Regions from separate parts of the Shewanella sp. 125m-1 genome, predicted to be linked through region 1. Evidence: predicted binding sites of a transcription regulator. Region 1 holds the regulator's gene; the other holds the start of a gene.
What was found. The regulator ArgR, encoded in region 1, controls arginine synthesis, uptake and breakdown. The targets are predictions, from matches to a motif close to ANTGAATANNTATTCANT.

Region 1 (4,166 bases):
TTAGGTACAGCATTCCAGTTAACCGACGATCTTCTCGATTACACAGCAGAAACAGAAGAGCTAGGTAAAAACATCGGTGACGACTTAGCTGAGGGTAAGCCTACACTGCCGCTTATTTTTGCTATGGCAAATGGTAACGACACTGAAAAGACGCTTATCCGTGAAGCTATCGAGAAAGGTGACGGAACTGAGCATATCGAGGTGATCCTTGCCGCACTTAAAAACTGTGGTGCATTGGAGTACACAGAGAAGCGCGCTATCGAGGAGTCTGACAAGGCCATTGCAGCACTGGCCATCATTCCAGAGTCCGATTATAAAGAAGCGCTCATCTCGCTTGCGAGAATAGCAACTCAACGCAGTAACTAAGATCGAAGTAACTAATTATTCTCTTTAAATTAGCACCTTGATGCCATTGAGAAACAAAAAAGGAGCCTAAGGCTCCTTTTTTATTATGACCCACAAGAGGTCAGTCATCGTTTATTTAACGAATTCGATACCCAGCACAATATCAGCCTTTAGTGTATCTAGCATAGCGTCACGAGCATTCGCTTCAAATGCGCTTACATCGCCATAAGCAAGGACTTGCTCAACACCGTTCTTACCAAGTACAACAGGTTGTGCAAAGAACTCAGTATGCTCACTGCCGCCATCAACATAGGCGCATTCAATCACATTTGCTTCACCTTGAAGACCACGAACAAGTGATAAGCCGAAACGACATGCAGCTTGCCCCATAGATAGAGTTGCGCTACCGCCACCCGCTTTAGCTTCAACAACTTCCGTACCCGCATTCTGGATACGTGTCGTTAATGCTGCAACTTCTGCATCGGTAAAGCTTACGCCTTCAATTTGTGACAGCAGCGGAAGAATCGTCACTCCACTGTGCCCACCGATAACATTAACTTTAACGTCTGCAACGTTTAATCCTTTTGCTTCAGCAACGAACGTTTCTGAACGGATAACATCCAACGTTGTAACACCGAACAAACGGTTCTTGTCGTAAACACCCGCTTTTTTCAATACTTCAGCAGCAATGGCTACGGTTGTATTTACAGGGTTTGTAATGATACCGATTAATGCCGTAGGGCAAGTCGCGGCACATTTTTCAACTAGATTACGAACTATACCTGCATTGATGTTAAATAGATCTGAACGATCCATACCCGGCTTACGAGCAACACCCGCAGAGATAAGTACAACATCAGCACCTTCTAGTGCAGCAGTAGGATCTTCACCAGCGAAACCTTTTACTTCTACCGCAGTAGGGATGTGGCTTAAGTCAACCGCAACACCTGGCGTAACAGGGGCAATATCATAAAGCGACAATTTTGAACCCGCAGGTAATTGAGTTTTTAACAGTAGGGCAAGCGCCTGGCCAATACCACCAGCAGCACCAAGTACAGCAACTTTCATAATGATCTCCGTCAATTCTCAGATTTTTGTGATTTAGATCCACCTTTCCAATGCCGCAACAGTACTGGATTCACAAAAAAAATTCAATTATCCCTTAGTCGTGTTGAATATAATCTAGAACGCTAATGTAAGATGGTAAATGAGTAAAGTGAGTGTACATCAGCGATACAGAGCTAAAACCATAATAAATTAGCATAACAAAATTTAGAATAATCATTCTAACTTAAGTTGAATCATTGAGTCTAACTGGGTTTATTAATGAATTTTTATTCAAAAAAACGAATACCAATTGACAAAAACGGCGAAAATATTCATGATAAAGCAGATTTTTTTGAATAAAGAATAATAATATATGCAAGCTAGTAAAAGCCCAGATGATTTAGTTAAGACGTTCAAATCTATTTTAAAAGAGGAGCGTTTTGGCTCTCAAAGTGAAATTGTTATCGCCCTTCAAGCAGAAGGCTTTAGCAATATAAACCAATCTAAAGTTTCTCGTATGCTAAGTAAGTTTGGCGCGGTTAGAACCCGTAACGCAAAGCAAGAGATGGTATACTGCCTTCCTGCAGAGCTTGGCGTTCCTACTGCCGGAAGCCCGCTTAAAAACCTGGTACTGGATGTTGACCATAACCAAGCCATGATTGTTGTCAGAACTAGCCCTGGTGCAGCGCAATTAATCGCGCGTCTGCTCGACTCAATAGGTAAGCCTGAGGGTATTTTGGGGACTATTGCTGGTGATGATACGATTTTCATCTGTCCATCTAGTATCCATAGCATTGAAGACACGCTAGAGACAGTTAAGTCACTGTTTAATTATGCTGATTAATTACGCCGACTAAACATAAAGCGACGATTTTTTTAAATGCTGTACCCTCAGGGCTACAGCATTTTTTGTTTGTTGCATAATCAGCCTCCATCACTCGACCGTTTACCTAGGCTCTGCACCGTAACCCAATCATTTAGCTTAATGCCCCCTGTATGAAACACTATGTTTTATACAATATATTGAATAGCAGCTTCTCTCTCGAGCAATAATCGTTATAATCCTCAATGACAGTACTGTTAGTCGAGGGCAAATAATGAATAAAAGTAAAATAATAAATATCAACGATATATGCTGGGAATCTTGGCAGCATGAAGATCAGTATGCCAGCGAGCAAAAGCACATTGGCGATACCGCCGGTGGAGAAAAAATTGGCGTGACCATGGAACGCTTAGCGCCAGGTAAGTCCTCAGCTGTTGCCCATTACCATACAAAAGAAGAAGAGCATATCTACGCGATGCATGGCGAAGCGACGCTATACATTGACGGCGAGCCTCACCCTTTTAGTCAGGGAGAATATATCTGCTTTAACGCTGACACGGGTGTGTCTCATAAACTCGTCAATCATAGTGAGCAAGAGTTTGTTTTTCTGGTCGTTGGTAACCGAGACATACATGACGTAGTTGTATACCCAGAAAATAACAAGGTGCTAGTAAAATCTGTCAACGAAGTTTACGCCAAACGCCCCACCAATTATTGGGATAAAGACGAAGCTTAGCGCGAATAATTCACTTTGTTACGCCCAATAAAAAACGCACTTTACTGTGCGTTTTTTATGAGTCAGTAAAACCTTGCGAATTAGCCCGCTGTAATCATAAAGTCTAATGATGGCGCAAAGAATGACGAACCAGTTAATGCTTGAGTAAAATGCATTAAATGGTCATGGTTGCCTTCACTATCGCCATGCACCATGCTCTCTAGCATCTTTTCGAAATTAACTGAATTGCGGCAAGTAGAGATAAACATCAAGCCTTGCTCTTTAACTGAACCATAAGGCATGCTTTGCCTTAAGATCTCCATAGACTTACCTTCACTGTCTTTCAGGTTAACACGCTTAATGTGGCTCGTAAGCGGTTTATCAGCCGATGCATACTCGATATTGTCCGCTTTAGTACGCCCAATAACATCTTCTTGCTTCTTGACTGGCAGACGGTTCCACTTACTTAAGTTATGGGCAAACTTTTGTACATGAATATAACTTCCGCCTTTAAAACGGCTGTCTTCCTCGCCGATTAATGCAACTTCCTGACGACTACGTCCTTTAGGGTTCTCGGTGCCATCAACAAAGCCGCTCAAATCACGAGAGTCCATGAATCTAAAGCCACGCTCTTCATCAATGAGTTCAACTAAGCCTTCAAACATTTGATTAACTTCGTTAGCCACCAAGTGCAGAATATCAAAACGATCACAACGGATATGCACAAATAAATCATACTCGATAGCCGGTGCATCTCGATTACCTCGATTCATCGCAGGGAAAGGTTTTAGCTCTTCTGGTCGAGCATGGGGGTATAAGGTGTCCCAATAATTAGCACCAATGGCAACAAAACCATTAAAGGCACTATCAGAATATTGATCTGCTAATTCATAAATATACTGAGCCACATTCGCCACACAAGGGCGCATGTCAGACTCAACACTATCATTAGCATTAAACATTAAGTAGACACTGTGCAAGTTTCCTTCTGCACAAACTCCAAGCTGTTCACGAGGCATAACCTGACTATCCATTATTATAAGTAACCCTTAGCATAATTAATTTTCGGCAACATTATGGACAACTTTAGTGATTAATATCATTAACTGACGCACAATAACTAAAATCAATAGTCAATTCCTTGAACTAACTACAACTTAAGCAAGCAAGAAAATCTACTTTGCTCACATTATCTCACATGTAAAATAACTAAAACGCGTCTGTAAGCGGTGATGG
Region 2 (4,166 bases), on a different contig from region 1:
CACCCAATTTATTGATACCGATATCAAAGCTCACTCGAGTTCTCAGCGATGGTTTTTCAAATAGCATCACCACACTTTTTCCTTCTAGAGCATGTTTGTATTCAGCAGGGTTACGCTTAATATTTTTCGCCAAAGCCAGTAAGTCGAGTAACTGCTGCTGGCTTAAATCTTTTATCGATAGTAAATGTTGCATAAGATGGCTCTCCTATTACTGAATTTGTGGCTGGATCTGTGTGCCAACTGTCTCGCCTTTGCTTAACGCGATTAATTGCTTTGCATGACGCCAAGAAGCAATCTGTACGGTTTGCCCCATGGACTCTGCAACATCTAATGCAGCTTCCACCTTGACCCTCATTCCTTTCTCGATAACACCGATCTTGGTCAGCTCATTGACTTGCTCTCTATTCAAACTCGTAATTAACTGGCCCTTACCATCAAGCACACCTGAAACATCTGATAGTAAAACCAATGAACCTGAAACCAACTTAGCTAGGGCCGTTGCCGCCTGATCGGCATTAACATTTAGCATCTTGCCTTCTTCACTAATTGCGATGGAACTCACAATTGGCATCCAACCTTTTGATAAAACAAATTCAAGATAACTAGCATCTTTGGGCTCAACCTCACCGACTAATCCTAACTGCGGATCTTTAATTGTTGCCGTCATCATTCCAGCATCCGCAAGGCTCATACCTAAACTGGTTACACCCGCTTTAATTGCTGCCGCTTGCAATATTTTGTTTGAAGTCCCCGCCAATGCCCCCACTACAATAGGAATATGCTCTTGCGGGGTGACTCTTAAACCATCAAGCTTTTCCGATGTAAAACTATTCGCTTTTAGCTGTTCATCAACTAAACAGCCACCGCCATGCACCATAATCAGAGGCTGGCCATTAGCGATTATGCTTGCTGCAGCTTGCATTAACCGCTCCATTCCCATCTCACACTGTAACAATGCGCCACCAACCTTGAGCACCATAACGGGCTTAGCTTGCGTCGTTGTAAAATTAGTCATGTTCATCTCCATCCTCCCAACTTATGCTGTTACTGACGCATCAAAATGAATCTTTATGCACTGAAGCGCTTGACTTGCGGCCCCTTTCATTAAGTTATCAATAGCGCTAGCGATAACCAAATAACCATTCTGTTCATCGAACTTCCAACCTAGATGACAATTGGGTGTTTGCACCACATCATCCACCTTAGGGAATTGATTTTGTTTTACCGTGACAAGCTCGGCAGAGTCATAATATTGATACGCTGTTTCAATATCGCTAACTGAAGTGCCCGCAACTAATTGCACCGTGATGGTTGCAAGAATACCGCGCTTAAAATTACCAAGATGGGGAGTAAAGATAACCTCTTGCCCTAATTGAGTGGCAATCTCTGGCTGGTGCCTGTGACCAAGTACCCCATAAGGGGTCAAGCTTACCTCGCAAAAGCTGGTATGCAGTTGAGCTTTTCTGCCGGCCCCGGTCACACCACTAACGGCATTGATTACGGGTAAAACATCGGTCAGCAAATGCGCAATAGGTTTAAGTGCTGTTAGCGATGCTGTTGGATAACAACCTGGTACAGCAATCATCTTACTACTGGCTATTTGCTCTGCATTCCACTCGGCTAAACCATAAACAGCATTAGCAAGTACATCAGGATATTCATGAGTAAAACCATACCACTTAGGATATTGTGCTATATCGGAAAACCGATATGCACCGCTTAAATCAAATACCGCTAACCCTTGCTGATAAAACCAAGCAGCTAAGTGCAAACTTACCGCATGGTCAGTCGCTAGTACGACGGCATCAGCTGTCGCAACGATAGTTTGTTTAGCACCCTCCGTGAGCGGATTTAAGCTCAGTGATATATGACTGTAAGCAGGATAAAGCTCAGACAGAGGCTTGCCCTTGTCGAGGCTGTTTTCAGATACATAAAGACCTTGAACTGACAATGTCGATTCGGCATTTATAAGAGAGGTGATCTGTGCGCCCGTGTAACCACTAGCGCCAATAATGGCTATATTTTTCATAGTCTATGACTTTAAAACCTTAATCTTGAATTTAGATGACAAAACGGAAAAAAGAATGGGCACAACTTAAGCCCTGGCTGAACACCATTAATGACAAGATTATCGTCGCAGGAAGTGGGTATGATTAACCTTAATTACTATTAATTTAACCAGATTGAACATATATACTCTCATTAAACAGATCATCGAAGTGTGGTAGTTGTCTTAGCTGTTTGATAGACTAACACGCAAAATTAATTATGCAATATATTTGAATATATATTTAGGTATTTTTTAATGAAAGCACTTCCAGAGATTAAAAGTAGTTTTAGCCAACTGATTGCAACACCCTCTATTAGTGCACTCGAAGCTGAGCACGACATGAGCAATAAAGCTGTCATAGAACTATTGCATACTTGGTTTAGCGATTTAGGGATGCAGTGCCAGTCTGTACCTGTGACAGATACTCGTGACAAATACAATCTAGTCGCATCGTTTGGTCAAGGCCAGGGAGGGTTATTGCTGGCAGGGCATACAGATACCGTCCCTTTTGATGAAGGGCGCTGGAGCCAGGACCCATTTTCATTAGTAGAAAAAGATAATCGTTGGTATGGCCTTGGGACCTGTGACATGAAAGGCTTTTTTGCTTTAGTGCTAGAGGCACTAAAAGAGCTACCAATGGATAAGTTTAAGCGTCCATTGCATATCTTAGCCAGTGCCGACGAAGAAACGACCATGAACGGCGCGAAGGCATTTGCAGCAGCGAAATCAATTTCGCCTGATTATGCCATTATCGGTGAGCCCACCAGCCTAAAGCCGGTGTATATGCATAAAGGGCATTTTACCCAAGGTATACGAGTGACTGGTCGCAGTGGTCACTCTTCAGATCCAGCAAAAGGACTTAATGCTATCGAGGTCATGCACTTGGTTACAGGACAACTCCTCAAGCTAAAACAGCACTTAGCCGATAATTATCGAGAAGATGCCTTTAGTGTGCCCTATCCAACCATGAATTTTGGACATATCCATGGCGGGGACGCGGCCAATAGGATCTGTGGCTGCTGCGATCTACATATTGACCTTCGACCCATCCCCAGTCTCGCACTAGCCGATTTAGAGTTAATGGTTGCCAACTATCTTGAACCAGTGTGCAATCATTATCCTGGCTGTATCAGCGTTGCGCCTTTATACCCAGGTTCAGAGGCGTTTGCAGATAAAAAAGATGGCAGCTGGACCCAGTTGGTAGCACAACTCAGTGAAAGCCAGCCAGAAGTGGTTAACTATGCCACCGAAGCGCCGTATATCAGTACGCTAGGTTGCCAAACCTTAGTACTCGGCCCCGGTAGTATTGAGCAAGCTCATCAACCTGATGAGTTTTTAGATCTTTCGTATATCGAACGTACAAAAGATCTATTAAAAAAGCTTATTTATCACGCATGTATAAAGTAATTACTATTATCCATCCACTTTACCGCTCAAAGTATAGTCAGTACTTACATGGGCATACCTAAAAAGTGATGTACAACACATTCAAGCACGATATTTTAATCTGGATCATTGCCTAGCACAGCGCTGCTAGGTATTGTGATCGATTAGCTTACCGATATGGAGCACGTATGGTAGACATGTATGCCTCGCTAAGGTCTAACGTTGGAACCTTAGGGCAGATTTTAGGTGACACAATCCGCACCGATCTAGATGATGCTTTCTTAGATAAAATTGAACAAATCCGTCATCTAGCAAAAAGCTCTCGCCAAGGCGATGATGCCGCTCGTGAAGAGATGCTGACTTTACTGTCTTCTTTAAACGACGACGAACTCGTTCCTTTTGCTAAAGCTTTTAACCAATTTTTAAATCTGGCGAATATCGCAGAACAGTTCCATACCATCAGTCGTAATTGTGACGAATTAGTCTGTGTTCCAGACCCCGTTGAACAGTTGCTAGGACGTATGCTCGGCGGTAAAATCGACCAAGATAAGGTGCTAGCCTGCTTAAAGACACTGGATATTGATCTGGTGTTAACTGCGCATCCGACAGAAATCTCTCGCCGCACTCTCATTCAGAAATATTCTGCAGTGGTTGATTCATTAGCTGCACTAGAAAATACCCAGTTAACAGAGCAAGAAAAAAAGCAGCACCACCTGCGTTTGCGTCAACT

Region 2: a site for ArgR is predicted at 2,279-2,296, ahead of argC (N-acetyl-gamma-glutamyl-phosphate reductase). Genes of this name have one in related genera too.

The regions. Positions count from the first base shown of each region.
Region 1 is NZ_JBRILT010000006.1:88,502-92,667, forward strand. Features, by position in the region: gene ispB (octaprenyl diphosphate synthase) at 1-366, shown strand, start outside; gene mdh (malate dehydrogenase) at 478-1,413, opposite strand; gene argR (transcriptional regulator ArgR) at 1,766-2,236, shown strand; gene ACVBIK_RS04910 (cupin domain-containing protein) at 2,490-2,951, shown strand; gene ACVBIK_RS04915 (Dyp-type peroxidase) at 3,032-3,964, opposite strand.
Region 2 is NZ_JBRILT010000020.1:67,690-71,855, forward strand. Features, by position in the region: gene ACVBIK_RS10970 (ornithine carbamoyltransferase) at 1-193, opposite strand, end outside; gene argB (acetylglutamate kinase) at 209-1,015, opposite strand; gene argC (N-acetyl-gamma-glutamyl-phosphate reductase) at 1,037-2,029, opposite strand; gene argE (acetylornithine deacetylase) at 2,306-3,457, shown strand; gene ppc (phosphoenolpyruvate carboxylase) at 3,625-4,166, shown strand, end outside.